4 regions of the Lysinibacillus sp. ACHW1.5 genome follow, and region 1 is predicted to be linked to each of the others. Evidence: riboswitches for the same ligand, from Rfam matches in the RefSeq annotation. Region 1 holds a riboswitch; each other region holds the start of a gene.

Region 1 (2,201 bases):
GCAGCTCTTGCTGGATTGTTAATCGGCTTCGAGGTTTTTACAGGGGATATTTTCCTTTATATTTTATTCGCAGTAATTACAGCTTTACGTATTCTTTCCTATATGATGAAGTGGCGCTTGCCATTACGAAAATTAAATCGTGCATAAATACCATTCAGCCAATGACCAAAAATTAAGTCATTGGCTGTTTTATTGTTTTTATCTTTTTAACAACTGCATTGATTCTTCTAAAGTCACCATGTTTTTCATCATCGAGCAAGCTGCATCTAAAATAGGAAAGGCTAAGGCTGCTCCAGAACCTTCGCCTAAACGCATATTCATGTGCAACATTGGTTCAATGCCTAGTAAGGCAGCGGCAATTTTTGCCCCTGGTTCCTCTGAAGCATGGGAAGGAATGATATAATCGATTACTTTTGGTTCGAGCTTATAAGCAATGAGGGCGGCTATAGTCGAAATAAATCCATCAATGACAACGGGTTTAAGATGGGCAGCTGCGCCAAGAATAATACCTGTCATCGACCCTATCTCTAACCCTCCAACCTTAGCCAGAACATCAATAACATCATTTGGATTAGGCTTATTTAAGGTAATTGCTTTTTCAATAACTGCCGCTTTATAGGCAATGCCTCCTTGGCCTACTCCTGCACCAAACCCCGTTACTTCGATAGGGTTGCATCCCGTCAAAACAGCTAATATCGCAGCACTTGGTGTTGTATTGCCGATGCCCATTTCTCCAGTCCCAAGTACATCAGCACCTTTTATGATTTCCTCAGTGGCCACACGGATTCCTACTTCTATCGATTGAATGGCTTCTTGTTTGGTCATAGCGGGACCTTGTGCCATGTTATCTGTACCATATTTAATTTTATGAATAAGGACACCTGCATCAAGTGGAATATCTCCTTTTACCCCAACATCTACTGTGACCACCTTTGCATTGGTAATGCCAGCAATCGCACAAACGCCTGTACCCCCCTTAGGAAAATTTAATGTTTGAAAGACCGTAACATCTTGTGGATTCGTGGTTACACCTTCCTCGCAAACACCATGATCTGCAGCACAGACAATCATCACTTTTTTGTCGACCATCGGATATAATTGTCCTGTTATACCAGAGAGCTGTACGGCAAGTGATTCTAGTTTACCCAAGCTACCTGGGGGCTTACAAAGCGCATCAATCCGCTTTCTGGCTTGCTCCATACTTTTCATATCAGCCCCCTGAATGTTTTGAATCGTGTCTTGTAATAATTGCATGATTATTTCTCCTCTCGTTCTCATTAAGACAAAATAAAAAGTCTGTAGTTTATTGTCATGACAAATAAACTACAGACTTTTCCATCATCTATATCTTCTAAAGCATGTAGGCAGGTCTCCTGGCTCAAGTTCAACACCTCATAGTACCTTCCCAGCAATTTGCTAGTGGCATACACTATGAAATTCCCTTATACAGTGGCGGGTCCGCTAAAGCTTTTCACTTTATTCCCTATTCTCCCTAGTGGGCACCTATTGCTTTTATGTAATTATGTTAAATCTACTTTACAACTTTTTTAGTGTCAAGAGGAAAAAATTTTTTGAGTGTTAACTTAGTAACACCACCTATTCAAACAATATAGGCTTATCAAGAGCTTGTAACAACTAATGAATCCCTCTCATTCACTTGATGCTTATCAACTTCAAAAATTTTATCTGCTTCACTTATTAAAACAGGGTGATGAGTAACCAATATAACAGTCTTTTGTTTTTCTTTATTTAAATATAAAAGTAATGTTTCTATATTTATTTGATTGTCTTTATCAAGCGCAGAAGTAATCTCGTCAAACAAATAGATATCCGCATCTCTTAGAAGCGATCTTGCTATTGAAAGTCTTTGCTGTTGCCCAGTAGATAATTCAAGCCCGTTATGCCCTATAAGAGTTTCAAATTTATAGTCCAACGTTTCTATATATGAATAAATGTTAACCATTTTACAAATTTGAATTAATTCTTCGTCCGTTGCATTCGGCTTTGCTAATAACAAATTTTCCCTTATTGTCCCTGTCATTATAAAATGCTCTTGCGTTACCAAACATACCCTTTTTCTATAAACATCAATAGGAATATATCTAATATTTTGATTGGATAGAAATATTTCACCCTGATAATTAATGTATAAACCTGATAATATATTCAATAATGTCGATTTACCTGATCCGCTTTCTCCC
Region 2 (2,201 bases), 1.1 Mb from region 1:
AAGCGATTGAAAATGAACTAGATGGACAAATTGTAGATATAAAATCAGCAAACGGGGATTCCGTTGCAGTCTTCATTGAGTAGAGGCGACGAATGATGCATGTAAAAGTGAAAGCAAAAGACGTTCGCTTTACCGTCCCTGTTCCCTATACTGTGCTAACCATTATCCTCTCCATTTTAACTTCTAAATGGATACAGCAACAAGCCAATAAGTGGACAAAGGCATACTTCGATAAAAAGAAAATAGACTTTACCTTTCCGCTCATCGACAAAGAAATGCTAAAGCCGATTATCAAGGAACTACAAAATTATAAAGGACTTGTGCTAGTCGATGTCAAAGCTCAGGACGGGACTGAGGTTAAGGTTAGACTATAATCCCAATGATAGAATGGTAAGAGCATGTTATGATAAAAGCATGCTCTTTATTAATGTAATGATCATTATTTCAGGACTTACGATAGAGACAACTAATTTTCAATGGTACATAAAATAGAAGATTTCTTAAAACTACAAATTAGAATTCAAGATCCATTTTAATAGAAAATCACGTACATCGTTAAAAATAGATTTTTGATTTGGGTATAAGTGATTAGTGGTAATCTATTTGGAACTACATAATTTAAAATACTGAATAATCCAAAAATAAAGAAGTTTAGAATCATGATTTACTTTTCATTTGAAGGATGGTACACTTAAAAATATTGAACAACAACTATATATTGTGTTCGTTTTACAAAGGTACTACTACATGTAGTTTAAAAGGGAAGTTCGGTACAATTCCGACGCTGTCCCCGCAACTGTGAAGCTGACGATGATTACAACCACTGTGCATTGGCATGGGAAGGGAATCAGAGAATGAAGCAAAGCCAGGAGACCTGCCTTTATAAAACAAATTTATCATTTCTTCGGGGATTAAGAGATGGGAACGTCAGTATTTTTGGTATGTTAACGTTTCCATTTAGCCTATCTCTCTAGAGGAGATAGGCTTTTTTATTTTATGAAAAGAGGGATTTCTATGAAACTTTATACGAAAACAATTTGTCCAAAATGCCTATGGGTAAAATCTGAACTACAACGTGCAGGACTTGAAGCTGAAATTGTTAACATCGATCACGATGAACAAGCAAAGCAAACGATTATTGACGCAGGTTTTTTAAGTGTGCCTGTTTTAGAGATGAATGAAACTTTTATAGGAGATGTTCAGGAAATTGTTTCTCAAATTGAGTTGATTGCCCTATGATTGTTTACGCGAGTCGTACAGGTAATGTCCGAAATGTTGTATCCAAATTAAAGGCAGAATGTATCGAGCTCTCGGAAGAATTGCGATTGAACAAGCCATATCTCTTAATTACCTACACAGATGGTTTAGGTGACATTCCAGCAAAGGTACAACGTTTCTTAGAAAAAAACAGGGATTTTTGTAAAGGAGTAGTTGCCAGTGGTAATAGTAACTTCGGTCATCATGTATTTGGTGCTGCTGGTGAGAAAATCGCTGCTACCTATCATGTACCCTTAGTAAGGAAATTAGATTTACGAGGTAATCAAACGGATTACGAAGCAATACAAACGTTTTATGAAACGAGGGTAATGAGATGAAAACCTATTTAAAGCTTAATAATGACGTACTGAATCGTTATAGTACAACTGGATTACTGGAGTTAGAAAAGGACCGCGAAGCTACGCGCCGCTACTTTTTAGAGTATGTTAACGTACGTTTGCGTTATTTTATAGATATTGAAGAAAAAATCCGCTATTTAGTTGATGAGGGCTACTATGAGAAAGCCTTTATCGACATGTACGAAATGGAATTTATTAAGAAGCTGTACAAGAAAGCCTATGATTATAATTTCCGCTTTCCATCCTTTATGAGCGCAAGCAAATTTTACGATAGCTATGCTATGAAAAGTCGTGATGGGGAAGAGATCTTAGAAAAGTATGAGGATCGTATTGTCATTATTGCTTTGTATTTAGCTCAAGGAAACACGGCTTTAGCAGAACGCTCTGTCGAAGCAATGATGGAAGCCTATCAGCCTGCAACACCAACTGCTTTAAATAGTGGTAAGAAAGCACGTGGTGAATTAGTCAGCTGCTTTAAATTATCAATGGATGACTCCATGAATAGTATTGCTGAAAATATTGGCTATTGTTTAGAGCTATCACGCCTTGGTGGTGGAGTTGGGGTCAACTTAACAGATTTACGTC
Region 3 (2,201 bases), 650 kb from region 1:
GTGTGGGAGGGGACGGCTAATATTTTGGCCTTGGAACTCATTCGTTTAGTAGATAAGTTTCATGCCCATGAACTGTTTGTACAGGAGATGGAGGAACGATTAGACAAATTAGCTAACAGTTCATTAGTACAAATTGTTAAAGAACAATTGGCGAATATGTCTGTGAAACTCCAAATTTTTAGCGCTTTAGACGAAGCAACGAAAACTTTTGAAGCAAAAGGTGTGGCGGAAAAAATGGCGCACCTTTATGAAAGTGTCATAGCGGTTGAGTGGGCACATAAATTTGGTGGGAAATATGAAAAACTAGCGGACATTTATTTAGAGCAGACATGGTCATTAAGAGAAATGGGTGCACAAATGAAAACAGTTCAATACTTTTCTGAAATTGTATAATGGCCGGGGAGTCGTCTTGAATGGAGGCGACTTCTTTCATTTTCATGTATAATGAAATCAACTGAATATTATAAAGGTTCTTTACTTAAGTAAAGTGAAAAGGGAAATCGGTGTAATTCCGATGCGGTCCCGCCACTGTAAGTGTGAGTTTTTTCAAATGATGCCACTGAAGATTTCGGGAAGGCTTGAAAAATCGCAAGTAGCACTAGCCAGGAGACCTGCCTTTATAACGACATGACAACCTACGAGGATAGGGTGGTGGATTTTGTATCAGTTTTTTTGGTGCGATTTTGCCCCCTCATCGATCAAAGATGAGGGGTTTTATTTTGATGTAGAATAAAGCGAAATGTCGCACGGATCAACGAAGGAGGATTCACATGAAGAAATTTTGGAAAATAGGATTATCAGCATTTTTAGCAGTAGGCTTGCTAGCTGCTTGTGGGCAGGAAGCAAAAGATAACAAGCCATCTAACGAGCAGCAAACACAGCAAGAAACAGCCCAGGTGGATGAAGCAACATTCCCAATGACGATAACAGATGCCCTTGGTAAGGACATTACACTTGAAGCACCTCCTGAGAAAATTATTTCACTTATTCCGAGTAATACGGAAATCCTTTTTGGACTAGGTTTAAATGATGAAATAGTTGGTGTTACGGACAACGACGATTATCCGCCAGAGGCAGCTGAGAAGGATAAGGTTGGCGGTATGGAATACGATATTGAAAAAATTATTGCTTTAAAACCAGATATCGTTTTTTCACACGAATCTAGCATGTCTCTTTCAGAAGAGGCTATTGCACAGCTTGAATCAGCAGGTTTGAAAGTATTTGTTGTAAAAAATGCACAAGACTTTAATGAAACATATACAACAATTGAGCAACTGGGACGTGCTACAGGGAAATTACCAGAGGCAGAAAAAATTGTCGCGAATATGAAGGCAAAAGTAGAAGAAGTTTTGTCTAAAGTCAAGGATGTTGAACCCAAAAAAGTGTTAGTTGAAGCATCAGATGAGCCAGATATTTATACAGCTGGCAATGGTACATTTATGAACGCGATGCTTGAAATGATTAATGCAGAGAATGTAGCTGTAGATGGCGATAATTGGTATAAAATTGATGCAGAACAAATTATCGCAAAAAATCCAGATGTCATCGTGGTGACATATCATTATGTACCAGATATTTTAACGAAAATACCAAAACGTGCGGGCTTTGATACGATTAATGCCGTAAAAAATAATGCGATTGTGCAGGTAGATGAAAGTACGACAAGTCGTCAAGGGCCACGTTTAGCTGAAGGTCTAGAAGAATTAGCAAAAGCAATCTATCCTGAGGTATTTAAGTGAAAAACATAGCACTAGCCTATACATTAACATGTACGCTTCTTCTTATTAGCATCTGGTGTGGCGTAGCGATAGGCTCGGTTCATATTCCATTAGAAGTATTGTGGAATAAGGCGGTTGATGAAACAGCCGCCAATATCTTTTGGAAAATTCGTTTGCCTCGCGTGTTATTAGCGGGACTAGTAGGCGCATCTCTAGCTATTGCTGGAGCAGCTTTCCAAGGTTTATTAAAAAATCCATTAGCAGATCCATATACACTAGGGGTTTCATCAGGGGCTTCTGTTGGTGCTGTTTTAACGATCTTTTTTAGTATTTCTATACCTGTTGTCGGTTTGTATGCGCTGCCAACCTTTAGTATGATTGGTGCTATCATTACGATGGTAGTTGTTATGAGCTTTGCTAGACTCGTAGACCGCTCATTAAAAATGGAAACGTTGATATTAACAGGTGTTATTTTTAGTTCAT
Region 4 (2,201 bases), 890 kb from region 1:
TCCGAAACGGATGTTATCCTAACAGGTCGTGCACCTGTTGCCACTTTAATGAGCTACAGTACAACCTTTGCCGCCTATACAAATGGGAAAGGTGCACTCACACTCCAATTTGATGGCTATGATGTGTGCCATAATACAGAGGATGTGATTGCACAGATTGGCTATGATAAAAATGCCGACCCTGAGTATAGTTCCTCTAGTATCTTTTGTGCTAAGGGCAAAGGATATTCGGTTCCATGGCAAGAAGCACAGGCAGCCATGCATTGCCTGTAGGGTGGGCGCTTCTGGTATTTTCTCGGCTTCCACGGGTATCCATCGCTCTAGCGCGGGTATTTCTTGCTTGGGCATCAATATATCTCTACCCTACAACAAGATATTACAAGCCCTCCAAAAAATGGAGGGCTTGTTTTTATAGTGCACCGACAGCTTTCTTTGTTGGATTGTCCAACAAATATGCGGGTTCAACTATTACATAGTCATGCTTGTTCGTAAAATCAATGAGTACCTTACCAGGTTGACTTTTTAATAGTTGTAGATGATCAATTAATTGCAGTAAAAGCTCGTGACCGTTGCCACGTGGATGCCAGTTGAAATGATAATCATTTAACGCTTGCACCGCTTCAATAAATTGGGCATATTCCTGCTGCACAAATGCAATGAGTTTGTCATGATGAGATGCTAAATCATATAAATATGTTTCGTAAAAGCGCATGACAATCGAGCATAATAAGTCATTGACACGAGCGGCACTTAAAACAGGCTTGGGCTCCAATGATAGACGGTCGAGGTTGGGCTTTGCGCGTGTAGAATCAATGCGCGTAATTAAGTGATACGCTTCTCCTTTGACCTCATAGACAATCGGATTGGTCGGCATGTACATCATAAAACTATTCGTCTTTGTTTTTAGTTCATCTGCTATGGCTGCTTTCGCTAAAAGATGACCGTCCACATCCCCATTTTGTATCCAAATAATTTCTTTATTATATAAGATTTGCTCAAAGAAGCGATCATTGCGAATCAGCTTCGTTGCTAATAATTGATCGATCAGAGACTCGACCACCATTCTTGTTTTCGCTTTCTTGGCAACTTCTGTGCGTGGTTGCTTACAAATGTTCAGATCTTCATAAGGCGTTTCCAACGTTGTCGTTACATGAATATTTGTCATACGTGCATCCCCTTTGCGTACATATTTTCAAAACAAAAAGGACTCCCTACTTTTGAGGAAATCCTTCATTTTATCTTCTTTCATCACACAATGCCAAACAAACCCTAAGTATGTGTGAACGAGTTCGATTATGAACCCTTTCATTTACTATGGGCGTTTGACGTACTGTGACGAACAGAGCATTCTGTTTTGTCAACATGCCACCTCCTATTCCTCGTAGGTTTATGGTGTGTACTCGTAACAGGCAGGTATCCTGACTCATGGTCATCGCCACTTTTCCCCTTCCCATCATTTGACAGTGGTTGCTGAAAAGTCGCTCACATTTACAGTTGCGGGACAGTGTCGGATTCACACCGACTTCCCTTTTAAGCAAATTGCACGCAATTTACACCTATTACTACACGCTATTCAGTTGTCATAGGAATCGAGTGTACTCCACATTCCTATTAGATTACTAAAATCAATTTTAAAGTAGTGTTTTTCTAAAGTCAAATATCATAATATTTTCCAAACTACTAATAAAGTTATAGGGGGATATAAAAAAGGTGAACTGCGTATTTTTTATCTTTCATTGACTTTATAATGAAAGATAGTGTACTTCTAATAGTGGAAGGATGAAAAATATGAAAACAAGTCAACAATTAGTAACGAGTAATTTAGAGGAAAAAATGAAACTATTTACTCGAGCCGTTTCTGGACAAATTATAGAGGAAGCTCATTTTGTCATAGCCAATACAAATATTCCAACTGATACATTTAATTTGTTAGTAGCGAAATCGCCTATAATTCATAAGGAAAATCATCTTAAACAAAGGATTAATCATTTCATTGTGAATAAACTTCCCTTCAGCACGTGGGTGGATGCCAACTATCTAAGCGATGATTGGCTACAACTGATAAAAGACTGCAATTTACAGGAAGCTGAACGAAATATGATGATGAAGCTTGACCATACACTTCACACAGGTCCACGAATTTCCAATTATCTTACCATCACAGAAGTAAGTAACAAGGAAGATCTTCTACAATATAAGGA

What was found. A riboswitch is a leader RNA that binds a small molecule or an ion and turns the genes downstream of it on or off. The one in region 1 is predicted to bind cobalamin.
Region 2: linked by a shared signal. The riboswitch ahead of L6W14_RS11075 (glutaredoxin family protein) and the one ahead of cobT (nicotinate-nucleotide--dimethylbenzimidazole phosphoribosyltransferase) in region 1 are both predicted to bind cobalamin.
Region 3: linked by a shared signal. The riboswitch ahead of L6W14_RS02500 (ABC transporter substrate-binding protein) and the one ahead of cobT (nicotinate-nucleotide--dimethylbenzimidazole phosphoribosyltransferase) in region 1 are both predicted to bind cobalamin.
Region 4: linked by a shared signal. The riboswitch ahead of L6W14_RS10215 (hypothetical protein) and the one ahead of cobT (nicotinate-nucleotide--dimethylbenzimidazole phosphoribosyltransferase) in region 1 are both predicted to bind cobalamin.

What each region holds. Positions count from the first base shown of each region.
Region 1 covers NZ_CP091777.1:1,182,879-1,185,079, reverse strand. The annotation lists gene L6W14_RS05485 (trimeric intracellular cation channel family protein) at 1-147, shown strand, start outside; gene cobT (nicotinate-nucleotide--dimethylbenzimidazole phosphoribosyltransferase) at 199-1,254, opposite strand; cobalamin riboswitch at 1,346-1,522, opposite strand; gene L6W14_RS05475 (ABC transporter ATP-binding protein) at 1,619-2,201, opposite strand, start outside.
Region 2 covers NZ_CP091777.1:2,249,094-2,251,294, forward strand. The annotation lists gene L6W14_RS11065 (SHOCT-like domain-containing protein) at 1-83, shown strand, start outside; gene L6W14_RS11070 (hypothetical protein) at 93-374, shown strand; cobalamin riboswitch at 719-897, shown strand; gene L6W14_RS11075 (glutaredoxin family protein) at 1,015-1,239, shown strand; gene nrdI (class Ib ribonucleoside-diphosphate reductase assembly flavoprotein NrdI) at 1,236-1,595, shown strand; gene nrdE (class 1b ribonucleoside-diphosphate reductase subunit alpha) at 1,592-2,201, shown strand, end outside.
Region 3 covers NZ_CP091777.1:531,664-533,864, forward strand. The annotation lists gene L6W14_RS02495 (acyl-CoA dehydrogenase family protein) at 1-393, shown strand, start outside; cobalamin riboswitch at 451-634, shown strand; gene L6W14_RS02500 (ABC transporter substrate-binding protein) at 771-1,739, shown strand; gene L6W14_RS02505 (FecCD family ABC transporter permease) at 1,736-2,201, shown strand, end outside.
Region 4 covers NZ_CP091777.1:2,075,064-2,077,264, reverse strand. The annotation lists gene L6W14_RS10220 (elongation factor G) at 1-273, shown strand, start outside; gene L6W14_RS10215 (hypothetical protein) at 410-1,165, opposite strand; cobalamin riboswitch at 1,391-1,575, opposite strand; gene L6W14_RS10210 (GNAT family N-acetyltransferase) at 1,789-2,201, shown strand, end outside.